DNA from 2 places in the Chromobacterium sp. W521 genome. Region 1 is predicted to be linked to the other one. Evidence: predicted binding sites of a transcription regulator. Region 1 holds the regulator's gene; the other holds the start of a gene.
The links. Region 1 encodes HrcA, which represses chaperone genes, less so after heat shock. Its sites were predicted from a motif close to ATTAGCACTCGNNNNNNNCGAGTGCTAAT; they were not measured.
Positions count from the first base shown of each region.

Region 1 (14,592 bases):
CACTACCAGCCTTACGGGGTTGCCGCAGGTATGCCCATCCAGACATTCGAATTCGCGCACCGCCATGTTCTTGCTCCTCGCATGTGATGTGGCCACTCTAACCCCGTCATTTTTTGAATACAATTTTTACAGTTCAAGATGGAGATGCGCCAGCGTAGAGAAAGCATTGATTTACATTAAATTAGATTTTTTATTCAATAAAATCATTGCTTTATGTTTTGTTGCTTTTTATCATCTTGCATTGCAGCATGTTTGATATCATGGAAAATCGTGATAACCATGCAAAAAATCATCAATATTTGAATACAAAAATACACACCAATCCGTAAACAGAACCTACAAAGATCAAAGCCGGCCGCAATCAAGCCGCCCTTGCCTTGCCATTGCCGGCCCACTCCGCGCCTGTGATAATTTGAGGATTCCAACCGTCGACACCGCCATGCCTCGAACCACCGCCCCGCGCCAAACCCTCACCGCCACCACGACCGACACACTGCGCCAGCGCATCTTGCTGGGAGAATGGCCGGCCGGCACTCAACTGCGCCAGGAAGCGCTGTCCAAGGAACTTGGCGTCAGCCGGGTGCCGCTGCGAGAGGCGCTGCGGCAACTGGAGGCAGAGGGCTTGGTGGCGATTACCGAGCGGCGCGGCGCGGTGATCGCCCAACTGTCGCTGCCGGAAGTGATGGAGTTGCTGCGGGTAAGAGTGCTGCTGGAATGCGATATGTTGCTGGAGGCCGTGCCGCGGCAGACTCAGGCGGATCTGGATGCGGCCGGGGCGCTGCTGACGCAATTTGAAGAAGCGCTGCGCCGACGGGATGTCGGCGCCTGGGGCATCCTGAATTCACGCTTCCACCTAGCGCTTTATCAGGCGGCCAACCGGCCGCAAACCCTGGCGCTGATAGAGCAGCTTCACAACCGCACCGACCGCTACACGCGGATGCAGATTCTGCTGACCAATTTCAGCGACCGCGCCCACCGCGAACATAGCGAAATGCTCGAATTGTGCCGTCGCAAGGATGCAATCAGCGCCGCAGCCTTCTTGCGACAGCACATTCTGAACGCGGAAGAGGCTCTGGAGGCCTGGTATCAGGAGCACCAGAGCGAAACCGGCCGCAATGCGCGCAAGCGGCCCTGAAACCCACCTGGAAAAATTCCGCAAGGGCTTGGTTTCAAACAAAAAAGTCCTGAAGCACACTATATCCAATGACTAAAATAATGATATTGACATCATTTTTCAAGCCATTTGATTATAATCAATTAATGTACAGTTTTGAAAATGCTATACGCATTAAAATAACAGAAAAACATATTATTCCAACGGTTTAACAACACGCAAAACCCACACAACTATTTGTTTTTTAATTAAAAACAAATAGACCACCCTCTTGCCGCACTCACTGACGCAGCCAATCTGTATACATCTGATTACAGAAATCTGTACATTGCCTGTATCCATACAATGCGATAACAATGCTGCGACAATTTAAAAGCGATTCATCATAGTTAGACTACGGCAGACGCCATATAGTCTGATTGTCTGACTAAAATCAGACGCGACAAAATCGCTCGCAGCCGGAAAAGACTGTCCACTCTCCGGCACCTCTTTCGTGTCAGCAGAACCAGAACGAGCTATTTCGATGCCAAATTTAGACAGAAAATATGACATTCAGAAATTGAATGCAGATCAAATCGCCATTAACATCAATGGCAACACCGTCGTCGCCGCGCAGGGCGAGACCGTACTCAGCGTGCTCAACGCCGTTGGCTTGCGCCGCGTCAGCCGCAACGACAGCCAGCAAACCATGGGTTCCTACTGCGGCATGGGGGTATGCCACTGCTGCCTGGTGCGCATCGACGGCCGCTACAAACGCCGCGCCTGCCAGACAGTGGTGCAAGCCGGCATGACCGTGGAGACCGCGGCCAACCGCATTGAACTGGAGGGCCTGCAATGAGCATGCGCCCCATCATCGTCGGCGGCGGCCCCGCCGGCATGGCCGCCGCCATCGAGCTGGTCAACCATGGCCAGCCCTGCACGCTGATAGACGAAGCCTCGCGTCTGGGCGGCGTGGTTTACCGCGGCCCCTTGCGTCAAGGCGTGACCCTGGACTACCTGGGCGAACGCTACCGCGACGCCATGCAAGCTCTGCACTCGGAGTTCGCCAAGGTCAGCCACGCGGTAGAAGTCAAACTGAACACCCGCATCGTCGGCGGCGAAGCCGGCCAATGGCTGTACGCGTTGAATGAACAAGAAAAGGTCGAGAAGATCGACTTTGAGCAATTGCTGCTGTCCGCCGGCTGCCATGAGCGCAGCGTGCCCTTTCCAGGCTGGACCCTGCCCGGCGTGATCATGCTGGGCGGGCTGCAATTGCAGATCAAAAGCGGCGTGGTCAAGCCGCTGGGCCGCACCACCATTGTAGGCACCGGCCCCTTGCTACCGCTTGTGGCCTGTCAATTGCACCGCACCGGCGCAGAAGTCCAAGGCGTCTACGAGGCCAGCTCCTTTGGCCGCATCGCCAAGGAAACCCTGGCCATGCTCAACAAGCCGCAGCTGTTCCTGGACGGCCTGAGCATGCTGGCTTACCTGAAACGCCACGGCGTGCCGCTGCACTACGGCTGGGGCGTGGTGGAGGCAAGCGGCCAGCAAGAGGTGCAGGAAGTCACCGTCGCGCCGTACGACGACAACTGGACGCCGGATCTGAACCGCGCGGTCAGCCTGGCCACCGAAACCCTGGCGGTGGGCTACGGCTTCATTCCGCGCACCCAACTCACGCAGCAAATGTGCCTGCGCCACGCTTACGACGCCGACGGCTTCCTCAAACCGGAAATCAACGGCTGGCAACAGAGCAGCGAAGCCCACATCCATCTGGCCGGCGACATCGGCGGCCTGCGCGGCGGCGAAGCCGCCATGCTGAGCGGCCGTATCGCCGCCCAGTCCATGCTCAAACAAAGTGGCGCGATCAGCGCCGAACTGGCCGAGAAAAATCGTCAGCGCTATCTGACGGAGTTGAAGGCGGTGCTGCGCTTCCGCGTGGGCATCGACAGCTTTACTCAGCGCGGCAGCGGCCAGTTGACGCTGCCGCGGGAAGACACGGTGATCTGCCGCTGCGAGAACGCCCTGCGCAAGGATATCGACTCCGCGCTGGAACAAGGGGTGCAGGACTTGATCAGCCTGAAGATGCGCACCCGCGTCAGCATGGGCGACTGCCAGGGCAAGATGTGCGTCGGCTATTGCAGCGACCGCCTGCGCGAGCACACCGGCAAGGCGGACGTGGGCTGGATCCGGCCGCGCTTCCCGCTGGACCCCTTGCCCTTCTCCGCCTTCCAAACCGAAACCGAAGAGGCCTGACCATGAGCAGACAATACGACATCGTGATTGCCGGCGGCGGCGTGATCGGCGCCTCTTGCGCCTACCAGCTGTCCAAACGCAAAGACCTGAAAATCGCGCTGATCGACGCCAAGCGCCCCGGCAACGCTTCGCGCGCCTCCGCCGGCGGCCTGTGGGCGATCGGCGAATCGGTGGGCCTGGGCTGCGGCGTGATTTTCTTCCGCATGACCTCGGCCAAAAACAAGCGCGAGGCGGCCGGCGCCGCCATCGCCGTGGACGCCAGCACCCCGCACATCCTGCCGGAGTCCTTCTTCAATTTCGCGCTGGCCTCCAACGCGCTGTATCCAGCCCTGCATCAGGAGTTGATCGAAAACCACGGCATGGATTTCAAGTTCGAGGAGACCGGGCTGAAGTTCGTGATCTACGACGAGGAAGACCAACTCTACGCCGAACACATCGCCGCGCAGATCCCCCACCTATCCGATCAAGTTCGCTGGGTGGACCAGGCTCAGCTGCGGGAAAACGAGCCCTATATCAGCCACGAAGCCACCGGCGCGCTGGAATTTCTGTGCGACCATCAAGTCAGCCCCTTCCGCTTGACCGACGCCTACACCGAGGCGGCTCGCCAGAACGGCGTTGACGTGTTCTTCAACACCAATGTCACCGGCGTGCTCAAGCAAGGCTCGCGTGTCACCGGCGTTCGCACGCTGGAAGCCGGCGAATTCCACTGCCACACCCTGATCAACGCGGCCGGCTCCTGGGCCGCCGAGCTGAGCCAATGGGCAACCGGCGTCGGCATTCCGGTCAAACCGGTCAAAGGACAGATCGTGTTGTCGGAAAAAATGCCCAAGCTGCTGCGCGGCTGCATCACAACCAGCGATTGCTATATCGCGCAGAAAGACAACGGCGAGATCCTGATCGGCAGCACCACCGAGGACAAGGGCTTCGACGTCACCAACACCTATCCGGAAATCGCCGGCCTGGTCAAAGGCGCTATCCGCTGCCTGCCCGAGATGCAAAACATCAACATCAAGCGCTGCTGGGCCGGCCTGCGCCCCGGTTCGCCGGACGAGCTGCCCATCCTGGGCCCGATGCAAGGCGTTGACGGCTACCTGAACGCCTGCGGCCATTTCCGCACCGGCATTCTGACTTCGGCCATCACCGGCGTCATGCTGGACGCGCTGGTGCGCGGCGAGACGCCGCCGCTGGACGTCACCCCCTTCCTGGCCGACCGTTTCAACGCTCCGGCCACCCAACCGACGACACAGAAAGCCGACGAACCGGCGCTCTCCTAAAACGCGAAAGCCCGCACGCATGCGTGTGGGCTTTCACACTGATTCAGATGTTCCTCTGTTACAGGCCGGCTAGTCCGGCCTGCTTTTTTTGCCCTCCTGGCCAGCCCTACAAAGCGGCTCAAGTCTCGCAAGCAAAGACGAGACAAGGCGAAACCGAACAAATAGCGGAATGGTCAAGTGGTGCATGAGCATTCTGAGCTTGTACTCACCATGCAAGGCTCCACGAAGCGAGGCAGGCTTTGAACAGGCTCTTACTGGCCAATGCCGCGGCGCTCATATACCGCCTGCGCCAAAGTGCCCAGATCGACGTATTCCAGTTCGCCGCCCACCGGCATGCCGCGCGCGATGCGCGTCACCTTCAGGCCACGCTCCTTCAGCAGCTCGGCGATCATATGCGCGGTAACCTCGCCTTCCGCGGTGAAATTGGTGGCGATGATCACCTCCTGCACCGCGCTGTCCGCCGCCCTCACCAGCAGCTTGTCCAGATTGATGTCTCGCGGGCCGACATTGTCCAGCGGCGAGATGCGGCCCATCAACACGAAATACAAGCCATCGAAGCACTTGGCCTGTTCCAGCGTCAGCAGATCCGCCGGCATCTCCACCACGCACAGCAAATCCTGACGGCGCTCCTCGTCGGCGCAGATCGGACACAGCGGCGTTTCGCTGAAAGTATTGCAACGCTCGCAGTGGGTCAGCTGAGTCAAGGCCCGGTCCAGCGCGCGCGCCAGCTTGTCCGCGCCCTTCTTGTCGCGTTGCAGCAGATGGAAGGCCATGCGCTGCGCGGTTTTGGGGCCGACGCCCGGCAACACTTTCAGAGCGGAGATCAGGTGATCTAGAGCGGGAGGGTTCTTCATCGCTTTCACAATCGGTAAAAACGGCGGCGCAAACGCGCATGCCGCCAGGCAAAGACCAGACGGAAAATGCCGTAATGCAGTGTCAAAAGCCAGGGGGCGCGCGGCGCGAAGCCGACGCGATCCACTACTTCGCAGCCATCGGGCAAGGCGCGCACCCGCCGCCGGTGCAGCCAGCGCCGCTGGGTCAGCATGGTCGAACGCTCGTCGAAGGCGCCCGGTTCCAGCCGCGTCAGCCCCAAGTCATCGTATTCCACCGGCAGCAGGCCAAACAGCAGAATCCAGCAACGTCCGATTTGCGCCGGAGCCGTCAACCCGGCAGGCAGGGCCTTGCCCGGCAAGCGCATGTGGAGCCAGGGCCACAATTCGTCGTTGACGCCTGCGGCGCGGGTGGCGTGCGCCCACACCCTGTCGGCATTCACGCTCAGCCGGCTGCGCACGGTGAAATGGGCGAATCGGCGCATGGCTACCCCGGGATCAACGCAAAAATGGCCCGGCGCGCGCCGAGCCATCCGGATGCCGAAATCGTCGCGATCAGAACGGCAGCTTCATGCCGGCCGGCAGGTTCAGACCCGCGGAAAAACCGGACATCTTTTCCTGGGTGGTGGCTTCCACCTTGCGCACCGCGTCGTTGAACGCGGCGGCGATCAGGTCTTCCAGCATTTCCTTGTCTTCCTTGGCGTCGTCCAGCAGGCTGTCGTCCAGGCTGACGCGCTTGACGTCGTGAGAGCAGGTCATCACCACCTTGACCATGCCGGCGCCGGATTGGCCCTCCACTTCCACCTTGGCCAGTTCTTCCTGCGCCTTTTTCATATTGTCCTGCATTTGCTGGGCCTGCTTCATCAGGCCGGCGATGCCACCTTTGCCAAACATAATCGTTTCACTCCTTCACGGGTTGAATGGTTTCGATGAGCAGCGTCGCGTCGAATTCGCGCACCATTTGCTGCACCACCGGATCGTTTTTCATATTCTCGCGCGCGATGTTCAACTGCTCCTGCCGATGGCGAGCGTCTTTCATCGCCGGCGTTTCCAGGCCCAGCTCCTCCACCGTCACGGCCAATTCCACCGGCCGGCCGAAGCGTTCGCTCAGCGCTAACTTGAGCTTGTCCTGATAATCGCGGCTGGTCATGTGGCGGAAGCTCTCCGGCACCGCCAGCGCCAGGCGATCCTGGCTCCAGTCCTTCAATACCGCATTATGGGCCAGCATGCGCGCCGCGCCCAGCTTGGCGCCCAATTCGGTCACCAAGGCCTGCCAGTCGCCGTCAAACTGATAATCGACCGCTTCCTCCGGCTCTTGCTGCAGATAGGACGGCATCTCCTCGTCCGCCGCGGCGCCCTGATCCCAAGGCACATCGTCGGGGCTGACGTCGCCGTCGCTATCATCGTCCTCGTCATCCGCGGCTTCCGGCTTGGCCGGCGGCGCGACCGGGCGGGCCGGAGCAGCTTGCGGCGCGGCTTGCGGAGCCGGCCTGGCTTCCGGCGCGGCAGGCTCGGGTTCGGGTTCCGCCGCCGGGGCGCTTTCCTGTGCCGGGGGCGGCGCGGACTGACGCGGCGCCGGCGAACTCAGGCCGGCGGCCTGCAAAGCGCGCGCGGCTGGCGAAATCCCCCCAGGCGCGGCCGGGGCCGACTGCGCTGGCGGCTGTTGCGGCCGCGTAGACGCGACGGCGGCAGGCCGCGACGGCGCGGACTCCGGCTGCGTGTTGGCCGGGTGGAAGGCCAGCATGCGCAGCAGGGTCATATTGAAACCGGCGTGCTCGTCCGGCGCCAGCGCCAAGTCTTTGCGGCCATGAATGGCGATCTGGTAATACAGCTGCACGTCCTGCGGCGAGATGGCGTCCGCCAGCGCCTGCAACGCGTCGCGTTCCGGCTCGTCCTGGGCGATCGCCTGCGGCACGGTCTGCATCAGCGCCAACTGCTGCAACAAGACCGCCAATTCGCTCAACGCGCCTTCAAAGCTGACGCCGCGCTCGGCCAGGCTGTCGGCTTGCGCCATCAGCTGCGGGCCGTCGCCGGCCGCCAACGCCTGCAGCAAGGCAAACAGGTAACGGCGGTCCACCGCGCCCAGCATCGCGCGCACGCCGTCTTCCTTCACGTCGCCCAGACCGTAGGCGATGGCTTGGTCCAGCAGCGACTGCGCGTCGCGCATGGAGCCGGCGGCCGCGCGGCCCAGCAGGGCAAGCGCCGGCGCTTCGTAGGCGATGCCTTCCACATCCAACATATGGGCCAGATGGCCGGCCACTTGCTGCGGCGTCATATTGCGCAGCGAGAACTGCAAACAACGGCTCAACACCGTCACCGGCACCTTCTGCGGGTCGGTGGTGGCCAAGATGAATTTGACGTGGGCCGGCGGCTCCTCCAGCGTCTTCAGCATCGCATTGAAGGCGCTCTTGGACAGCATGTGCACTTCGTCGATGATGTAGACCTTGAAGCGGCCGGAAGTTGGCGCGTACTGAGCGTTTTCCAGCACTTCGCGGATATTGTCGATGCCGGTGTTGGACGCGGCGTCGATCTCCAGCAAATCGACAAAGCGGCCGGTGTCGATCTGACGACAGGCCGAGCATTCGCCGCAAGGCTCCGCGGTGGTGCCGGTTTCGCAATTGAGGCTCTTGGCCAGAATCCGGGCGATGGTGGTCTTGCCCACCCCGCGCGTCCCCGTCAGCAGATAAGCGTGATGCAGACGCTGTTCTTTGAGGGCGTTGGTCAAGGCGCGCACCACGTGCTCCTGGCCGACCAGATCGGCAAAGCGCTTGGGACGCCACTTACGGGCAAGGACTTGATAGCTCATGGGGGCGGATTTTAATGGCAATTGCCGCGCGTGGCGACAGGTTTCGCGCCGCCGCGGCGGGCGGCGCGCGGCGTCACGGCTGGGCGGCGGCCTGGCCCGCCAGGTAGCGCTGGCGCAGCTGATCCGCGATTTCCTGCACTGCCTTGGCGTACAGCGTGCTGCGGTTGTAGCGGGTAATCACGAAGAAGTTGTTGAGGCCCAGCCAGTATTCGGTCACGCCGGGCGCCGTTTCCAGCGGCACCAGCACCGCCGGCACGTCGTCGGCCACCGGCGACTGCGGCGTCACGCCCATTTTCTTCAACTCGCCCACGGTGTAATGCAGATTGAACTTGTCGGCGATCAGCTGATCGACCTGTGGCCCCGGCTGGACGCTGGCCGGCAGGATGACGTCGTCGCCGTGGCGCCAGCCGTGGCGCTGGAAGTAATTGGCCACGCTGCCGATCACGTCGTCCGGATCGCTCCAGATGTCGCGGTGACCGCTGCCGTCGAAATCCACCGCCCATTTTCGGAAGCTGGACGGCATGAACTGCGGCCAGCCCATCGCCCCGGCGTAAGAGCCCTTCAGCGTCAGCGGGTCCTTGCCCTCCTCCTTGGCCAGCAGCAGGAATTCGGTCAGCTCCTTGCGGAAGAATTCGGCGCGGCGCGGGTAATCGAAGCCTATGGTGGACAAGGCGTCCACCAAGCGGAAAGATCCGGTGTTGCGGCCGTAATGGGACTCCACGCCCAGAATGGCGACGATGAGCTCCGGCGCCACGCCATACTGCTGCTCGGCGCGCGTCAGCGCGGCGGCGTTGGCGCGCCAGAACGCCACGCCGTCTGCGATGGTCTTTTCTCCCACCGTGGAATTGCGGAACTGATACCAGGGCCGCGAGGTGGACGGCTTATCCAGTATCTTGATGATGTTGGGCTTGAGTTCGACGTTGGCGAATACAGCCTCCAGCTCCGGGCGGTTGAACTGGCCGCCTGCCACTTGCTCGTCGATGTAGCGCTGAACGTCCGGACGCGCCAGGAAAGCCGCGTCGGCCTGTGCCAGCTGGAAGGAGAACAGGGCCGCCAACGGGGCCAGTTTAAGCAGAGATTTCATGGGCTGGTTTCTGAATAAGCGTTTTTGACTTAGCCGCGCTTCTTTCAAAAGAGCACGGCGCGAAAACTAAAAGCCACCGAGCGGCCGGCTCCTGGCGTTAGAGCCTGTTTACGAGCTCGCGAGCAAGAGCGAGACAAGGCGAAAACGACCGAAAAAGCAGAATGGCCAAGTGGTACATGAGCATTTTGAACTTGTTTTTAACGCTGTATCGCCGCAGCGCGGCAGATCGTAAACAGGTTCTTAGACCCGGAACGACAAGGCGCTGGACACCAAGCGCGCGGTAATGTCGACAATGGGTATCACCCGCTCGTAAGCCATCCGAGTGGGGCCGACCACGCCCAACGCGCCGACCACCTGCCCGTTGATCCGGTAAGGCGCCGTCACCACCGAGCATTCGTCCAGCGTCACAACGCCTGACTCCTCGCCGATGAAAATGTTCACGCCCTGGGCTTCCCGCCCTTGATTCAGCAGCTTGAGCAGCTCGGTCTTGCGTTCGAACACGCTGAACAACTGGCGCAACCGCGACAAGTCCTCGGACAGGTCGCTCACCTCCAGCAAGCGGCTGCCGCCGGCCACCACCACCGCGGCGCTGCTGGCGGTCATCGAACTCTGCCCCAGGCGGATCGCCGCCGACATCAACTCGGCGATGTCGCCCTGCAACTGACGCAACTCGTCCGCCACCCGGCTGGCGATGCTGCCCAACCCCTGACCGGCGTAATGCTGATTGATGAAATTGCCGGCCTCTATCAGCTCCGACGGCGTGTAGTCGCGCTCAGTCGTCAGCAAGTGGTTCTGCACGTCGCCGTCCAGCGTCACCAATATCATCAGCACGCGCCGCTCGGACAGCCGCAGGAATTCAATCTGGCGGAAAGCGATGTCGGAACGCTGCGGCGTGACGATCACGCCGGCGAAATGAGTCAGTTCGGACAACAGCGAGGACGCGGACTGGGCGACGCGCTGCGGGCTGTCCGGCTGCAAATTCAGCTCCAACTCGTGCAGCGCCGCCTCTTCCAAGGGCTGGATGGTGAGCAGACGATCGACGAACACGCGGTAGCCGCGCGCGGTGGGCACCCTGCCCGCCGAGGTATGCGGGGCCGCGATCAGCCCCATCGCCTCCAGTTCCGCCAGCACGTTGCGGATGGACGCGGACGACAGTTCGACGCCGGGCAGCATTGACAGGGTTTTGGACCCCACCGGCTGGCCGTCGACGATATAGCGTTCGATCAGAACCTTGAGCAGGTGTTGCGCGCGTTCGTTCATCATGATGGCTTCATTGTACACAGGGTGGACACTTGTAAAAGTGGTCGCAATCACAACTTTTTCAAGCGAGATCGCGGTTTCCCGTTCCGAAGGACGGTATCGCCGGCAAGCGGCTCTGCCGTTGACCAAGGCTTTATGAGATAATCGACGACATCTTTTCGACTATCGGCGCGGCAAGCGCGAGCGCGGCGGGGCAGCCCCGCCGGCGCCGCGCAAACCCCTGTCCGGCATCGGGTTTTTCCCGCCGCCATGGACACGGGCCGCCGCTAGCCGACCATTCATTTTGTTTAGCGCCCCCACACTGGAGACAGCATGGCATCCGAAGACAAGAGCAAAGCGTTGGCCGCGGCCCTTGCCCAAATTGAAAAGCAATTTGGCAAGGGTTCGATCATGCGCATGAGCGACAACCAGATCAACGAAAACTTGCAGGTAGTCTCCACCGGCTCGCTGAGTCTGGACTTGGCGCTTGGCGTCGGCGGCCTGCCGCGCGGCCGCGTGGTGGAAATCTACGGCCCGGAGTCGTCCGGTAAAACCACCCTGTGTCTGCAAGCGGTGGCCGAGATGCAAAAATTGGGCGGCACCTGCGCCTACATCGACGCGGAAAACGCGCTGGACCCGCAATATGCGCAAAAGCTGGGCGTCAAGGTCGACGACCTGCTGATCTCGCAGCCGGACACCGGCGAGCAGGCGCTGGAAATCTGCGACATGCTGGTGCGCTCCAGCGGCGTCGATCTGATCGTGATCGACTCGGTGGCCGCCTTGGTGCCCAAGGCTGAAATCGAAGGCGAGATGGGCGATAGCCACGTGGGCCTGCAAGCCCGCCTGATGAGCCAGGCGCTGCGCAAGCTGACCGGCAACATCAAGCGCACCAACACCCTGGTGATCTTCATCAACCAGATCCGCATGAAGATCGGCGTGATGTTCGGCAACCCGGAAACCACCACCGGCGGCAACGCGCTGAAGTTCTACGCCTCCGTGCGCCTGGACATCCGCCGCACCGGCGGCATCAAGAAGGGCGAGGAAGTGATCGGCAACGATACCCGCGTCAAAGTGGTGAAGAACAAAGTATCGCCGCCGTTCCGCCAGGCCGATTTCGAAATCCTGTACGGCGAGGGCATCTCCCGCCAGGGCGAAATCATCGAACTGGGCGTCAAGCACGGCTTCATCGATAAATCCGGCGCCTGGTACGCCTACAACGGCCAGAAGATCGGCCAGGGCAAGGACAACACCCGCGAATGGCTGAAGGCCAACCCGGAAATCGCGGCCGAAGTGGAACGCAAGATCCGCGACGCGGTGGGCATCAAAGTGGAAATCACTGAAGGCCAACCGGACGAAGAGTTCGCGGACGACGCGCTCGACGCCTGATTCCCTGAATGGAAAAAAGCCTGAGGGCGCGAGCCGTCGACCTCCTGTCCCGCCGCGAATACACGCGGCGGGAACTGGAGCGGCGGCTCGCTCCATTTGCGGAAAGCCCGGAACAACTGACCGCGCTGCTGGACGAGCTGGCCGAACGCAGCTGGCAGTCCGATCAACGTTTCGCCCAACAGTTCGCCGACAGCAAGGGGCAACGCTACGGCAGCCGCCGCCTGCAGCAGGAAATGCGCCAGCGCGGCGTGGATGCCGAGCTGATCCGCGACGCGCTGCAAGACCGCGACGACCTTGCCGCCGCCCAGGCGCAGTGGCTGAAGAAGTTTGGCCACCTGCCGGCCACGCCGCAGGAACGCGCGCGCCAGATCCGCTTTCTGGCCGGACGCGGCTTCCCGATGTCGGTGATCGGCAAGGTGCTCAGCGGCGTCGACGACGACGACTTTCCCGCCGACGAGGACTAAGCATGCAAACGCGCAGCATCGCCACCCATATCGACATCGACGCTGCGCCGTCCGCGGTCTGGCGCGTGCTGTGCGACTGGGCCGCCTACCCGGAGTGGAACCCCTTCATCGTCGGCCTGCACGGCCGCCAACAGATAGGTTCGCGCCTGGTGGTCAGCATTCACCCGCCCGGCCGGCCGCGCCTGACCTTCCGCCCGCGGCTGGAAGTCTTGCAAACGACGGATGAACTGGCGTGGCTAGGACGCGCGCTGCTGCCGGGCCTGCTGGACGGCCGCCATAGTTTCCGCCTGGAAGCGCTGGCGGACGGCGGCACCCGGCTGCATCACGGCGAAACTTTCAGCGGCCTCTTGCTGCCCTTGTTCGGCCAGGCGCTGCTGGCCGATGCCCGCAAGGGTTTCGAATTAATGAACCAGGCGCTCAAGCGCCGCGCCGAAACCCTTGCCAGCGCGGGCGCGGCTTGACACAATCAGCTGTCCGCGCCGCTCTGGGCTTGAGCCCCCAAAGCGGCCCAGAATTCGCAATCTTACGAAATCAAACATGAAAACCTCTGAAATTCGCCAGAAATTCCTGGATTTCTTTGCCGGCAAAAACCATCAGGTGGTGCCTTCCAGCAGCCTGATTCCCGGCAACGACCCCACGCTGATGTTCACCGTCGCCGGCATGGTTCAGTTCAAGGACGTATTCCTGGGCTTTGAAAAGCGCGATTACACCCGCGCCACCACCAGCCAGAAATGCCTGCGCGCGGGCGGCAAGCACAACGACCTGGAAAACGTCGGCTACACCGCGCGCCACCATACCTTCTTCGAAATGCTGGGCAACTTCAGCTTCGGCGACTACTTCAAGCAAGACGCGATCACCTTCGCCTGGGAATTCCTCACCGGCGAGCAATGGCTGAACCTGCCCAAGGACAAGCTGCTGGTCACCGTCTACGCCTCCGACGACGAAGCCTACGACATCTGGCACAAGAGCGTGGGCCTGCCGGCCGACAAGATCATCCGCATCGGCGACAACAAGGGCGCGCCGTACGCTTCCGACAACTTCTGGACCATGGGCGACACCGGCCCCTGCGGCCCCTGCACCGAGATCTTCTACGACCACGGCCCGAGCGTGGCCGGCGGCCCTCCGGGCAGCCCGGACGAAGACGGCGACCGCTTCATGGAGATCTGGAACAACGTGTTCATGCAGTTCAACCGCGACGAGTCCGGCACCCTGCATCCTCTGCCCAAGCCGTCGGTAGACACCGGCATGGGCCTGGAACGGCTGTCCACCGTGCTGCAACACGTCAAGTCCAACTACGAGACCGACGCGCTGGCCTGCCTGGTGCGCGCCGCCGCGCGCGAAACCGGCGTTGCCTACAGCCAGGACGTGCCGTCGCTGAAAGTGATCGCCGACCACATCCGCGCCTGTTGCTTCATGGTCGCCGACGGCATCCTGCCGTCCAACGAAGGCCGCGGCTACGTGCTGCGCCGCATCGCCCGCCGCGCCATCCGCCACGGCTACAAGCTGGGCCAGAAAGGCCTGTTCTTCCACAAGATCGTCGCCGATCTGGTGGCCGAGATGGGCGACGCCTATCCGGAACTGCGCGAAAAGCAGGCGCATATCGAAGACGCGCTGCGCGCAGAGGAAATCAAGTTCGCCGAAACGCTGGAAATCGGCATGGGTCTGGTCGACTCCGCCCTGGAAGGCGGCAAGACCGAGCTTGACGGCGACACCATCTTCAAGCTCTACGATACCTTCGGCTTCCCGGTGGACCTGACCGCCGACATCTGCCGCGAACGCAACATCCACGCCGACCTGGAAGGCTTCGAGCGCGCGATGGAAGCGCAACGCGAGCGCGGCCGCGCAGGCTCCAGCTTCAAGATGACCGGCAAGGTCAGCTACAGCGGCTCGGACACCTGCTTCCACGGCTATGAATCCGCCAGCACCGACGCCAAGGTATTGGCGCTGTTCAAGGGCACCGAGGCCGTCTCCTCGCTGGAGGCCGGCGAAGAAGGCATCGTGGTGCTGGACAACACTCCGTTCTACGCAGAAGGCGGCGGCCAGGTCGGCGACGTCGGCGAGATTTCGCTGCAAGGCGGCATCGGCGCGCTGTTCGACGTCAACGACACCCAGAAAATTCAAGCCGCGGTATTCGGCCACAAGGGCAAACTGGCTCGCGGCCGC
Region 1 covers NZ_JBRBAF010000006.1:153,214-167,805, reverse strand. Annotated here, with positions in the region: gene ACUXV1_RS11170 (4-hydroxyproline epimerase) at 1-66, opposite strand, end outside; gene ACUXV1_RS11165 (GntR family transcriptional regulator) at 440-1,135, shown strand; gene ACUXV1_RS11160 ((2Fe-2S)-binding protein) at 1,674-1,952, shown strand; gene ACUXV1_RS11155 (FAD/NAD(P)-dependent oxidoreductase) at 1,949-3,346, shown strand; gene hcnC (cyanide-forming glycine dehydrogenase subunit HcnC) at 3,349-4,620, shown strand; gene recR (recombination mediator RecR) at 4,872-5,474, opposite strand; gene ACUXV1_RS11140 (hypothetical protein) at 5,480-5,935, opposite strand; gene ACUXV1_RS11135 (YbaB/EbfC family nucleoid-associated protein) at 6,006-6,344, opposite strand; gene dnaX (DNA polymerase III subunit gamma/tau) at 6,352-8,256, opposite strand; gene mltB (lytic murein transglycosylase B) at 8,330-9,340, opposite strand; gene hrcA (heat-inducible transcriptional repressor HrcA) at 9,581-10,603, opposite strand; gene recA (recombinase RecA) at 10,913-11,965, shown strand; gene recX (recombination regulator RecX) at 11,974-12,429, shown strand; gene ACUXV1_RS11105 (SRPBCC domain-containing protein) at 12,432-12,890, shown strand; gene alaS (alanine--tRNA ligase) at 12,967-14,592, shown strand, end outside.

Region 2 (14,592 bases), on a different contig from region 1:
CAACAACCGGAAACACGCGCGCCCGAGCCGCAGCACTCCTCGGCAGCACCCGCCGAAGCCGTCCCAGCCTCGACGCGCGCCGATACGCCGCCCGAGCCCCCTCAGGTTTCTCTGAAAAAAATGAGCTGGGCGGAACGCCTGAAAGCCGGCCTGTCAAAAACCCGCGACAAGCTGGGGAAATCCCTGGCTGGTCTGTTTGGCGGCGGCAAGATCGACGAAGAGTTGTACGAGGAACTGGAAACCATTCTGCTCACCGCCGACATGGGGGTGGACGCCACGCAGCACCTGCTCGACGACGTGCGCGAGCGTGTTTCGCTGAAAGGGCTGAAGGATGCTTCTGAACTGAAAGACGCATTAAAAGGGTCGCTCAGCGATTTGATCTCGCCACTGGAAAAACCGCTGGACGTTAGCGGCAAGAAACCCTTCGTCATCATGATGGCCGGCGTCAACGGCGCCGGCAAGACTACATCGATAGGTAAGCTGGCCAAGTACTACCAAAGCCAGGGCAAGAGCGTGTTGCTGGCTGCCGGCGACACCTTCCGCGCCGCCGCGCGCGAACAGCTGATGGCCTGGGGCGAGCGCAACAACGTCACCGTGATCGCCCAGCAAGGGGGCGACTCCGCCGCCGTTTGCTACGACGCGATTCAAGCCGCGGTCGCCCGCGGCATCGACATCGTGCTGGCAGATACCGCGGGCCGCCTGCCCACCCAACTGCACCTCATGGAAGAGATCAAGAAGGTGAAGCGGGTAATCCAAAAGGCTTTGCCAGACGCGCCGCATGAAATCATCCTGGTTCTGGACGCCAATATCGGCCAGAACGCCATCACTCAGGTCAAGACTTTTGACGACGCCCTCGGCCTGACCGGGCTAATCTTGAGCAAGCTGGACGGCACCGCCAAGGGCGGCGTAATCGCGGCCATCGCCAAGCAACGCCCCGTTCCGCTGCGCTTTGTCGGCGTGGGCGAAAGCATAGACGACCTGCGGCCGTTCAAGGCCAAGGACTACATCGACGCGCTGTTCGACTGAACGCATCAGCCATTGCAAGCTCTCACTCTTGCCGTCACCAGCTAACGCGGGAACAGAATAATGATCCAGTTCGACCAGGTCACCAAGCGCTACCCAGGTGGCAACGAAGCTCTGAAAAACCTGTCTTTCAACATTGATACCGGTGAGATGGTCTTTCTCGCCGGTCACTCCGGCGCAGGCAAATCCACCTTGCTCAAGCTCATCGCCGGCATAGAGCGCGCCACTGCGGGCGGCGTGGTGGTCAACGGCCAGAATCTGTCCAAGCTGCGCTCCAGCCAGATTCCCTACGTGCGCCAACACATCGGCCTTGTCTTCCAGGATCACAAGATCCTGTTCGATCGCAGCGTGTTCGACAATGTGATGCTGCCCTTGGACATTATCGGCTTTGACCGCCGCGACGCAGCCAAGCGCGTGCGCGCAGCGCTGGACAAGGTTGGTTTGCTCGGCAAGGAAAAGAGCATGCCGATCCGTCTGTCAGGCGGAGAACAACAGCGCCTGTGCATCGCCCGAGCCGTGGTGCACCGCCCCAGCATCCTGCTGGCCGACGAACCCTCGGCCAATCTGGATCGCGCTTATGCGCTGGACATCATGGAATTGTTCAAATCCTTCCACCAGGTGGGCGTCACGGTGCTCATCTCCGCTCACGATGAAACCCTGATGGAAGACTACGGCCGCCGAATCATTCGCCTGCGGGAAGGACAATTTGCCGCATGAAACATTATCTCTATCTGAACTGGCAAAGCGCCAAGCAAGCGCTGATCAAAATTTTGCGCCAACCTTTCGGCAGCTTTTTGACCTTGCTGATGCTGTCGCTGGCGCTGGCCTTGCCGCTCTCGCTTTATTTGACCGTCAGCAGCGTGCAGGACTGGGTGGGCCGCTTGAGCGCCACGCCGCAAATCACCTTGTTCATGGAGCAGTCATCGGAAGAAGCGGATCTCGCCGCGGTCACTTCCACCTTGACCCATCACCCCAAGGTCAAGAGCTACAGCTTCGTCAGCAAGAACAAGGCGCTGGCGGACATGGAGAAACGCAACGGCCTGCCGGGTTTGGCCGATGGCCTGGACAGCAACCCGCTGCCGGACGCCTTCGTCGTCACGCCAAAGGCGCTGGAGCCCCGCGAACTGGAGATGCTGCAAAAGGAACTGTCCGGCCTGCCCATGGTGGAACAAGCGCAGTTCGACGCAGACTGGGCAAAACGCCTGTACGGCATGGTGGAAATGGGCAAGCATCTGACCTGGTTCATGGGCATCGCCCTGGGACTGGCGCTGGTGCTGGTGACCAATAACGCAATCCGCATGCAGATCCTGGCGCGGCAGGACGAAATCGAGGTCTCTAAATTGATAGGCGCGCCGGACAGTTTCATCCGCCGCCCTTTCATGTACCACGCGATGTGGCAAGGCATCCTGGCTGGCTTGGCCGCTTGGGCGCTGACAGGCTGGTTGACCTCGGTCGCCAACCCGGCGATTCGCGAATTCGCCCAGTTGTACGGCGAACGGGTGGAGCTGCGCAATCTGAGCCCGGTCGAACTGGCCGTCGCCGTCGCCGTCTCCGCCCTACTGGCGATGCTGGGTGCCCGCCTCGCTTCCGACCATCATCTACGCAAGATAGAACCCAAATGAAACGCGGCCGCTTGCCAGCGCATGTAAGCAGCGCAACAACTGTTAATCAGAGCAGAGAGCGTCGGCGCATCGGCTGCGTTACTATCGAGCCGATAGGAAAAATCATTGACGCTGGAACCTTTCATTGCTAGCACTCTCCATATACGAGTGCTAACATATCACTACCCAAGGAGGTAGTTATACAGATGACCACAACATTTGCTTTGCCCGTCCCGTCCACCAGCGGCAGCCTGGAGCAATACATCCAAGCTGTTAACAGCGTACCCATGCTGACGCCTGAGCAGGAAAACGAGCTTGCAACGCGCTTTCAGGAGCAAAACGACCTGGAAGCCGCGCGCCAGCTGGTGCTCTCGCACCTGCGCGTGGTGGTATCAATTTCCCGCGGCTACTCCGGTTACGGTTTGCCGCAAGCCGACTTGATTCAAGAAGGCAATATTGGCCTGATGAAGGCCGTCAAGCGCTTCGAACCCGATCGCGGCGTGCGCCTGTTCTCTTTTGCCGTGCACTGGATCAAGGCCGAGATTCACGAATTCATCCTGCGCAACTGGCGTTTGGTGCGCATTGCCACCACCAAGCCTCAGCGTAAGTTGTTCTTTAATTTGCGCAGCATGAAGAGCAGTTTCTCCGCGCTGTCGGAAAACGAGGCCCGCCAAATCGCAGCCGATCTAGGCGTCAAGCCGGAAGAAGTCCGCGAAATGGAAACCCGTATGAGCGGCCAGGACGTCGCCTTGCTGGCTGACGACAATGACGACGACGGCTACGCGCCGATCGACTGGCTGGCGGACCATCACAATGAGCCAACCCGCGAGCTTGAACGCCGCGCGTTCGACCATCTGCAGACCGAAGGCCTGCAGCAGGCCTTGGCCACTCTGGACCCGCGCAGCCGCCGCATCGTTGAAGCGCGCTGGCTAGCCGACGACAGCGGCTCCACGCTGCATGAGCTGGCAGCCGAATTCGGCGTATCCGCTGAGCGTATCCGTCAGATTGAGGCCAAGGCACTGGGCAAGATGAAGACCGCGCTCAGTCAGGGCGTGGTGATCGAAGGCTGAACCCTTCCCCGCTCAATAAAAAACCACAGGCAAAGGCCTGTGGTTTTTTTGTGTCCCATCATCGAAGGGGCTTATTCGGGCATGGTCTGGTACTTGGCCGGCAACTTGGCGTAAGCTGCGCGAGCCACCACGCGCAGAGGTTCCCATTCCGCCCTATCGTCATCCAGGGTATTCAGGAACACACCGGCGTAAGTCGGAAAAGAGGCCAGCGTCGTCTGCAGGGTCTGCTCCGCCTTAGCTTGTTTTCCGGCCAACACCTCTAGCTGCGCGCGTTTCAACATCACTTCCGGATAGGGACGGAATGCGGTTAGCCGGTTCTCCAGCGCCAATTTACTCTCTAGCTGCTCCGGCCCAACTTTCAAGTAGTCATCCACGGTGTAAAGTGCGTGGTAGGCGAATAACGGTTTAGTGTCGGCGATCTCGATCAGCCGCTCCATTCTCGCAGCATCGCGCTTGGCATCATTAGTCGGCGTATAAAGGCCCACCAGCTCCCAGAACATCGACAGACTACTGATTGACAACCAACCCACCCAAACCAGCGCCGCGAACAATGGCAGACGCAGCGGCCAAGCCAGCTGACGATCACCCCGCGGCGCCATAGCGGCGAAGATCACCAGCATCGCCAGGAAGTAGTAATACCACAGTGGATACTCAAGCATGCTGTGCGTCAGGGTCACCGCCAAGCAGCCCAAGGCCAACACCCCTTCCAGGGTGGCGCGACGACCAAAGAACGGCCACAGCACCCAGACAAAGCCGCCGACGATCAGCAAAGTCGCCACGCCCCCCATCTCGGCCAGCAATTGCAGGATCAGGTTATGGGAGTTGGTAAACAAACCGCTGTTGAAACCGGATGCGGCAAATTGTGGCAGCGGCTGCAAACGCACACTCTCCGCGGCAAACTGCGACCAACCCACCCCCGTCAGCGGATGCGACTGGAAGCTCAGCCATGCTTTATGCATTTCAGCGAAGCGCCGCGACCCCATATCGTCGCCGTTAGCCGCCAAGCGGGCGAGACCGGAAGTGTTTTGCAAGTTTTCATGCGTCAGCCAGGAAATCAACTGATTGAACCAAGGCAGGGCGAACTGCATCGCCAACACTACCAGACAAGACAGCCACATCGCCCACAGCATCCGGCGTGATTCCGCACTGCCGATGCGCCAATGCCAGAGCGCCGCCAGCCCGGACAGGGCCACCAGGTACAACAGAATGGTGCGCGAACCCGCCCACCCCAGCATCAAAGCCAGGCCAAGCACGAGAATAGCCAAGCCCCAGCGTGGCAGCCGGTCAGCTGCATACAAGTACACCCCAGCCACCACCGACCACATCAAATAATGTGCGTATTGATTGCGTTGGCCGATATGACCAAAGATATTGCTGGTGGGGTGAGAGCCATCGTAGAACAAGCCCAGCTCCGCGGCGTAACCCGTCAGCTGAGCCACGCCTATCGCCGCCTGCACCAAGCCGCCAATGATCAAGGCCCAAGCCAACCAAACCGCAAACGGCCGCTCCCCCATTTCCTCGCGCAAAGACACGGTGACAGCCGCAAGCAAAGCGGCAGCCAGCCAGGCCAAGGCGGTGGCGTAATTCATCCCTGGGAACAGCGCATCCACCCAAAACGGCTGCCCTGCCCAGAGCAGCCCCATGCCCAGACACCACCAGGCGCTGCGCGGCATGCGCCGGAACAATCCCCCGCTGGGCAACAAGAAAACCGCCGCCGCCAGCAGCAGCCAGACCACATTGATTTCGCCAAACCACTGCGGCAACGGCACATAGTGAATGCGCGAGGCGAAAGGCAGGATGGCGATGAGGCATAGAGCCAGCATCGCCACGTATGTGGAAAATCTTTGAGCGCTCATATTACGGCTGTCGTTTGCTAGATGGAGGACGCAGGATACCGCAAGCACGCGCTCAAACAAACCGTATCCTGGCGGTCAAAACAGCGGTTTGCGTGTAACGGGGGCGGTCACGGTCATCACTGCAGCCAACTGCGCGGCCTCACTATGAGGAGGGTGTTGGGCGTATGCTTGAGCAGCAACCATAGCCAGCTGTCTCAGAGGGACAACTTGGGGACTATTTTGAGAGGCTAACATACCTACAAAACCATTCACATAGTCTGGATAATTAGCGATTGCCATCTTTAATGATTTATTCGCCCCCACCTCGTCGCCACCCAGAGCCCGCAATATCGCCAACTTGAGTAGCACATTAGGGTATGGACGGTAACGGGCCAGCATTTCAAAATGAGCAAGTTTTATATCCAGTTTTTCACTTGTAGGCACCATATAATTAGCCAATGCCATATCCACATCTCTTGCCCAGAATGGATTCCTTCCAATATTTGACAGACCCTCCAATCGAACAACATTATCTTTTTCATTTAATGACGGAGCACTATATTGAACAATCGTCCAAAAATAATTTAATCCCACTAGAAAATATAACAAAAAACCCACTCCAAATAAAAATGACAATCCTTTCACAAACCTAGGGCGAAGCGAAACACTCCACTCACCACCTTTCACCAAAGCACAAATCAAAATAAACATAATTAAAAAAGGCATATACCACATGGGATACTCAAACATGCTATGCACTAAAATCACCACAAAAACACAACACAACCAAAGACTTTCTTTATCCTTCTTCACCTTCTTCAACAATCTAAAAAACAGATGACATAAACCCAACGCTACAGGAACAGTCCCAAATAAACCGGTCTCAGCCAGCAACTGGAAAAACAGGTTATGACTATGAGTAAAAAGCGAGCTCTCTGGTTGTTTAGGCAAACCGGAAAACCATTCCATCTTTACCGTCTCTGCAGCAAACCCTCCCCATCCAACGCCAAACCATGGATGCCCCATAAAAACCAGCCACGCTTTTGTCCACTCAATCCGCCTCCGTGCCCCCAAGCCACCATCCATGATACGATCTGAGCCGCTAACAACATTAATAGGGAGGCCTACTTTACTTAGTAGCAGCATAATCTCGCTATTCAAAAGTTGAAAGCAAAACATCAATAGCGCCGCCCCCACTACAGCCCAAGCAAACGACTTTACCTCACTACGGCCTTTTCCATAATCCGCCAAGCTTCGATACCAGTACCACACCAACATCAAGGTCAACAACATATAAGCCAAGGGCAAACGAGCTCCAGACCAAGAAATTGCCAAAATCACTGGCAGCAAAAAAAGTAAAACGAATCTGTATCGCATGCGACCTATCGCATACAAATAACAAGCTGACAGAACCCCCCAAAAAAGGAAATGCGCATACTGATTCCGCTGCGCAACATTTCCAACCACCTCTAAAGAGCTTGGACTATAAACAATAAACCCATAAAAATACTGCCCCATCCTTAACGCCTGAAAAATACCAACAAAAGATTGCAGCAGCGCGAATACAACAACAACCTTAGCTAGCACCTCAATCAAAGAATTAATATCAGACGACTTCAAACAGCTCCGCAGCAACACAACAAACAAAACCAAACCAACAAAAACAATAGCAAGCTGACTATAGAAAACTGATTGCAACATCACTATAGCAACAACTAACAAAACCAATTCAAGCCAGGAAACGTATACTTTTTCCAATTTTAAAAAACATAAGCAGAGCATGGCCAAACCAAGCAATGCAAATGCAGAAGCATCTGACACCCAATCAGGCAGTGGCGCATAACGCAACCAGCTCATGAACGGTAAAGAGATCGCCAATGCTGTCAAAAAAAATGAAAGCAATTTTATGTTTTTATCCATAGCAAAAAGGGTGCCGAATGGCACCCCCCCTTTGATGCAAGTTTTTTTAGTATCAGTTGCCGGCACGGCAGTTAGCTGGAAGCCATTGAGGGCTAAGTGCACTAGTACCGGAAGCTCCGCACGTCCAAGTAATCGAACCACCTGATGCAACAGGGGTCAGTGTCAATTGATTCTTATTAGCATCAATCAATGTGGTGCTATAGGTAACCGTAATTACACCGCTCGTACCAACTTGCACATTGGTTACCGAGTTACCACTGATCGTTGCCTGCAGACCAGCAGATGTATTAGATCCCGGAAAAGAGCCATTTGAGGCATAAAATTCAGCAACTGCTGTTTTTGCTGCAGAAGCCAAACTTAAGCCTTCTGAAACCCTGGCCCGCTTTGTGTAATCCTGATACGCGGGAATGGCAATTGCGGCCAGAATACCAATGATAGCTACCACTATCATCAGTTCGATAAGAGTAAAACCTTGTTGGGATTTTTGCATTACATGCTCCATTTAATGACAAGACGAAGGCACATATTGAGCATAAGCCGCACCGGTTGAGCACGACCAAGCAACAGTACCACCACTAGCTACAGGGGTAAAGATCACAGTCAGGCCTGAGACCACACTGCTATTAAACAACACAGTCACAGTGCTCACTCCACTACTGATTCCAACCTGCACATTACTGACATAATTTCCTGCCAAAGTATTCGGCAAACCCGCGCTAGCATTAGTGCTTGGCCAAGTATTGCCAGCCAGATAGTATTCTGAGACCGAGGTTTTGGCCTGATCCGCATAGGTCAAGCCTTCCGCCACTTTGGCTCGAATCACATAGTTCTGGTACGCTGGGATCGCAATCGCAGCCAAAATGCCGATAATAGCGACAACAATCATTAGTTCAATCAAAGTAAAACCAGCCTCCTTCCTCATCACTCGACTCCAGGGCTTGTTTTATAGAGAGCGGTTCATGCAGAAAGTATGCCAGCCCCTTCCCCACTCTCTTTCCTACTAATTCCGCTAGCCATAAATAGCGCAGCAGGTAGGAATGTGACGTTTTTGGGCAGTCCGCAGCCTTCTCCCTCCCTGTGATAGCATCAAACTCTTGATTTGAATACATAGAACAGAGATGAGCGATAACCAAACCTGGCTGCAGCGCAGCTTCAACACCGTATGGCACCCTTGTACACAGATGAAGCGTCACGAGGCTTTGCCCATCGTCCCTATCGCCAGCGCGGACGGCGTATGGTTGAGCGACTTCGACGGCAAGCGCTATCTGGACGGGGTCAGTTCCTGGTGGGTCAATTTATTTGGCCATGGTCATCCGCGTATCAAGCAGGCGATCAAGAATCAGCTCGACACGCTGGAGCACGTGATGCTGGCTGGTTTTACGCATCAGCCCGTAGTGGAGTTGTCGGAGCGTCTGGCCAAGCTCAGCGGCTTGGCCCATGTGTTTTATGGATCCGACGGCGCGAGCGCCACGGAAATTGCGCTCAAGATGAGCTTTCACTATTGGCGCAACCAAGGGCAAGCGGGCAAAACCCGCTTTATCAGCCTGGAAAACAGTTATCACGGTGAAACCGTGGGCGCCCTGGCCGTCACCGATGTTCCCTTGTTTTCCAGCACCTACGCCGGCTTGCTGAGGCCAGGCCTGCGCGCACCGTCACCTGATGCCCGCCGCGCACTGCCTGGCGAAAGCGCTGCTGATGTAGCACACAGAGCGGCCCAGGCGCTGGAAAACCAGCTCTCCAAGCATGCGGGAGAAGTCGCCGCGGTCATCGTGGAGCCATTGGTGCAAGGCGCGGCCGGGATGGCGATGTACGACCCGTTCTATCTGAGCGAGCTACGCCGACTGTGCGACCAATACCAAGTACACTTGATCGCGGATGAAATCGCCGTCGGCTTTGGCCGGACCGGCAGCCTGTTCGCCTACCAGCAAGCCGACATCATGCCGGACTTCCTCTGTCTGTCCAAAGGCATCACCGGCGGTTTCCTGCCGCTTTCCTGCGTGTTGACCAGCAGCCCGATTTATCAGGCCTTCTACCACGATGATGTCACTCGCGGTTTCTTGCATTCACACAGCTATACCGGCAATGCGCTGGCATGCGCCGCGGCGCTGTCGGTTCTGGATATCTTCGCGGAGGAGGATGTCCTGGCGGTTAATGCCGCTAAAGCCCAGCGTTTCAATACGATGATGGCGGGCTTGCAAGCTCGCCCGGACGTCAGGAACTTCCGCCACAAGGGCATGATCTGGGCTTTCGAAGTCGACACTTCCCGCGCCGACTTCGCCCAAGCCTGTTTTGCCGCGATGCTGCGCCGTAGTTGCCTGTTGCGCCCCATCGGCAACACCGTGTATTTCATGCCCCCCTATACGATCACCGAGGAGGAGATGGCCTTTCTGATCGCCGCCACCGAAGCCACTCTGGAGGAACTGGCGCGCGCATCCAACACCGCCGACGGCCAAAGCATCGCTTTGCCGTGATCCGCCTTGCCATGGCGGGGTGAGTGCCCATAGCATGGAAACGGCACAATTTACATTGTGAATCGCCTTGCATGCCGCCGCCCACCCTGCCAGAACAAACTATGGATCCTCTGCTGATAAATACTCAACCGGATAGTGTAGCGGCATGGCTGGAGCGGCTGCCTTTCACCGATCTGCCCGAATGCGGACGCTTATTGAGCCAGTCCATGCAAAACCTGTCCCGAGTTCCACTGGACAGCCATTTGCGCCACAAGCTCCTGAAGTTGTACCTGAAAGCGGTGGATCGCTATTACCCGCTGCTGGAAAACGAGATTCGCCAACACGACAGTTTAGGGACGCCAAAGGTACGCCAGCTGGCCTTGCTGAGCGTCGAGCTGTTCGCTCTGATTTTCATCACTTTCAAACAGACTCTGCACGACCGCCTTGCCAAACGCGGTCTGCTTGATCGCGAGCACCCTAAAATCGAGCTGATGGCCTACACCATGATGGCGGCGCGCCAGCTACTGAGCATCAGCCAGCAATGCTATAGTCCGATCACCCCGGACTTTTGGTACGACTGCCACCAGTTGCATGTCTTCGCCAGCGGCCACGGCTGGCAAGACAAAGGCCTGGCCAACGATGACTCCATCCATACCATCTACTTGCAGATTCTATTGATGGGGCTGACCCCCAGTAACCGCCTCGCCCCCACCGAGCAAGCCTTATCGCGACAGCTGATCTTCGATCTAGCAGCCAAGGCCCAACTGATTCCGGTGGAGGCCTTGACCCAGCCAGTGCATGGCTATCTGGTGGATCAACAAATCGACTCTCCGCCGCGCTTTCTGCCGATTTCCGCAAGCAAATTGGGCCCCGGCTGCTTTCTGCTAGATCTGGAGCCGCTCAGAGACATCCTGGAGAAAAGCCGAGAAGCACTGCAAAAAGCGCAGAACAATCGCCAGCAAGGCCTGATGGTAGACGAATTGCAGTTGCTATCCTTGCTGGTGGAAGAATGGCATCAACCCAAACGTCGCCGTCATCCGCGGCTCAAGACTCAAACCATCATCGAAATCGTCGCGGCACTGCCTGGCATCTGGTTCCACCGCAACGATCTGAGCTGGCAGTTGCCCGGCATCTCCACGGAAGAGGACACGCCTCGCCACCGGCCGCCGCCGCCGCCCTGCTTGCTGGCCATATCCAATCAGAGCGATACCGGCTTGCTACTGCACGGCCAACCGCGGGATCAATCCCTACGAGCAGGGGAACTGCTGCTGGTCACCCCGCCAAATCAGCCGGAGAACGCTAAGCTCGGCATCGCCCGCTGGGTTGCGCTTCGCGCGGATGGACGGGAAATCGAATGCGGGGTGGAGTTTATCGGCGGGCCGCCCCAGCCCGCGCTGGCCATGCCCAGCATTACGCATCCCGGCGATCACTTTCAGTTCGCCTTGCTGCTGGCCACGCCAGCGGGAATGCCCAGACTGCTGTTGATGGCTGGACGCCCGTATAGCCAGTTACGCGAATTCCGCCTACATGATGGCGAAGGGGAAAGCCTGATCCGGGTATCGCGTTTACACACGCAGACTCCGCTTTTCCAAATCATGGAATACCGCGATAGCGAGCATTTCTGACTCAGATCAAGCTTTTATCTTGCCGCGGACCCTGCCGAATTGCGCGGTCCACATCAAAGCCCGTGTAATCAACAGGCTGCCGACACCATGATGGCGCCGCTTTGCCGCCATCGGATCTCCGCCCCGCCGGAGACGGTCCGACATGCTCTTTTTCGGGTAAACTCCCCCGCATCTATCGTTTTGACTCATGGAGTTTTGGATGCGCTCGGTTATTCACGCCGCGGACCGGATTGTGGTCAAAGTCGGCTCCAGTCTCGTCACCAATGACGGCAAGGGCCTGGATATGGCGGCGCTCAATCGCTGGGCGGCGGAAATCGCCGAATTGAAACGGCGCGGCAAACAGGTGGTGCTGGTTTCCAGCGGCGCGATTGCCGAAGGCTGCCAACGACTGGGCTGGACCGTGCGCCCCAAGGGCGTGCATGAATTGCAGGCCGCCGCCGCAGTGGGCCAGATGGGCCTGTGCCAGGCGTATGAAACCGCCTTTCGCGGCTTTGGCTTGCAGACCGCGCAAATCCTGCTGACCCACGAGGACTTGGCTGACCGCACCCGCTATCTGAACGCCCGCTCCACGTTGACGAGCCTGTTGAACCTGAACGCGGTGCCCATCATCAATGAAAACGACACCGTGGTCACCGATGAAATTCGCTTCGGCGACAACGACACCCTGGGCGCGCTGGTCACCAATCTGATCGAGGCCGACGCGCTGATCATTCTCACTGATCAGCAAGGCCTGTACAGCGCGGACCCTCGCAAACACCCCGACGCGGGATTCATCCATGAAGCCATTGCCGGCGAGCCACGTTTGGAAGAAATGGCCGGCGGCGCCGGCTCCAGCGTGGGCACCGGCGGCATGATCACCAAGATTCTCGCCGCCAAGCGCGCGGCGCGCAGCGGCGCGGCCACGGTGATCGCCTGCGGCCGCGAGCATCAGGTGCTGCCGCGCTTGGCGGACGGCGAGGGCATCGGCACCCAGTTGCTGCCGCCCACCAACCGCATGGCGGCGCGCAAGCAATGGTTGGCCGATCATTTGAAATTATCCGGACGCCTGGTTCTGGACGCCGGCGCGGCGCAGGCGGTGCGGGAGCGCGGCACCAGTTTGTTGCCCATCGGCGTTTGCGCGGTGGAAGGCGATTTTCTCCGCGGCGAGGCGGTGGCCTGCGTCGATCAAGAAGGCAAGGAAGTCGCGCGCGGCCTGGTCAACTACAGCTCCAGCGAAGCGCGCACCATCATGCAGAAGCCCACCCGGGAGATTGAAGCCGCACTCGGCTATATGATCGAACCGGAACTGATCCATCGCGACAATATGGTCGCTTTATAACGAATGCGGCAGCGCCTCGACGCCTCCGCTACGTCTTCGTTTTTCCATTCCATTCTTTGAACTAAAGGATTCACGCGTATGAAAAAGCTGGCCCTTTCGGCGCTTCTGGCTCTGACCTGGGGCTCGGCAATGGCCGAGGACGTACTCCATATCTATAACTGGAACAACGCCTTATCCGCAGACACCGCCAAGCGTTTTGAACAATCGTGCAAATGCCGGCTGGTGCAGGACTATTACGGGGACAACGAGGAGATGCTGGCCAAGCTGGCCGCCGGCGCCAAAGGCTACGATATGGTCTTCCCCACCGCCTTCGCCGTCAGCACTCTGATCAAGCAAGGCAAAACCCAGCCGCTGAACAAGGCGCAGTTGCCCAACTGGAAGAACCTCAATTCAGGCTACCTGAAGCTGAACGCGCCGTTCGATGCCGGCAACAAGGTGGCAGCGCCCACCGTGGTGTCGCTGACCTTGCTCGGCTACAACGAAACCCAGTTGCAAAAAGCCGGCGTGTTGCCGCAGGCCAACAGCTGGGCCTTGATCTTCGACCCGGCGGTGCTGGCAAAAATCAAGGGCCGGGTCACCGTACTGGACTCGCAGCGCGAGCTGATGTCCGCCGCCCTGCTCTACCTGGGCAAGGATGCCAATTCCACCCATCCCGCCGATTGGAAAGCCGCTGCCGAAGTGATCCGCAAGGCCAAGCCCTACTGGGCCGCCTTCAACAACCAGAGCTACATCAAGGAACTGACCGTAGGCAATATCTGGGTGGCCCACGGCTATTCCAACGATTTGTTCCAAGCGCAACAGGACGCGCAGCACGCCAAACGACCGTTCAAACTGGGCTACCAGCCACAGAAGGAAGGCAATATCCTGGCGGTGGACAATATGGTGATTCTGAAGGATGCTCCGCGGCCGGACCTAGCCCACCGCTTCATCAACTTCATGCTGGATGGCAAGAACGCCGCCGAAATCTCCAACCAGATCGGCGCGACCAACCCGGTCAAAGCGGCCGAAGCTTTCTTCAAACCGCAGATCAAGGCCAATCCGGTGATCATGCTGAAGCCGGCCAAGGGCAAGTACGTGGCGCTGAAAGATCTGGACGTGAAATCCCGCCGCGATTTGAACCGCCTGTGGTCGCAGATCAAGATCGGCCGCTGAGCCAGGCCCCGTTTCAACGAAAAATCCCGACCATGGTCGGGATTTTTTCATTCTTCGGGAGGCCGCTCGCCTTTACGCATCTCCACCGCCTTCATGATCACATAGGCCAGCATTGCGCACAGGAAGAACAACAACATAACCCAAGCAATCGAGCGCAGCGTATCGATGAAAGTGTTGAACAACTCCAGCAACCATCGTTCGCCGGTCAGCTCCATCACGGTGCTGCCCTTGCCCGCGGTCGGCGGCAAGTACTTCTCCAGCGACCACTGCCGCACCCCGCCGGAAACGCCGGTGACCACGATGGCGAAGAAGATGTACTTGCGCCAGGCGTCCGTCAAATCACGCCCCAGGACCCGCGCTAGAATCTTGTTGACCGCCGGATCGAAAAACCGCGCGGTGAATATCGAAGTGGCGATCGCCACCGCCAAGGTCAGGCCGAACAAAGCGTAAAACATAATCATCCCCCGCCGCAGCGGAATGCGTGAAAGTCAGAATTGTACGCCTGCGCGCCGGCGCAGGCGATCAGCGGATGGCCATGCGGATGCTCGCAAGCGACAAGGCCGGGGCTCTGCGCGTCAATCTCTCAACGGCAAACCAA
Region 2 covers NZ_JBRBAF010000010.1:224,512-239,103, reverse strand. Annotated here, with positions in the region: gene ftsY (signal recognition particle-docking protein FtsY) at 1-1,026, shown strand, start outside; gene ftsE (cell division ATP-binding protein FtsE) at 1,087-1,740, shown strand; gene ftsX (permease-like cell division protein FtsX) at 1,737-2,645, shown strand; gene rpoH (RNA polymerase sigma factor RpoH) at 2,831-3,694, shown strand; gene ACUXV1_RS17430 (Wzy polymerase domain-containing protein) at 3,766-5,550, opposite strand; gene ACUXV1_RS17425 (Wzy polymerase domain-containing protein) at 5,626-7,551, opposite strand; gene ACUXV1_RS17420 (pilin) at 7,502-7,939, opposite strand; gene ACUXV1_RS17415 (pilin) at 7,952-8,371, opposite strand; gene ACUXV1_RS17410 (adenosylmethionine--8-amino-7-oxononanoate transaminase) at 8,568-9,920, shown strand; gene ACUXV1_RS17405 (hypothetical protein) at 10,022-11,524, shown strand; gene proB (glutamate 5-kinase) at 11,724-12,842, shown strand; gene ACUXV1_RS17395 (ABC transporter substrate-binding protein) at 12,921-13,994, shown strand; gene ACUXV1_RS17390 (hypothetical protein) at 14,042-14,449, opposite strand; gene ruvB (Holliday junction branch migration DNA helicase RuvB) at 14,570-14,592, opposite strand, start outside.
Region 2: rpoH (RNA polymerase sigma factor RpoH) is a predicted target of HrcA. The motif match lies at 2,772-2,800, and genes of this name have one in related genera.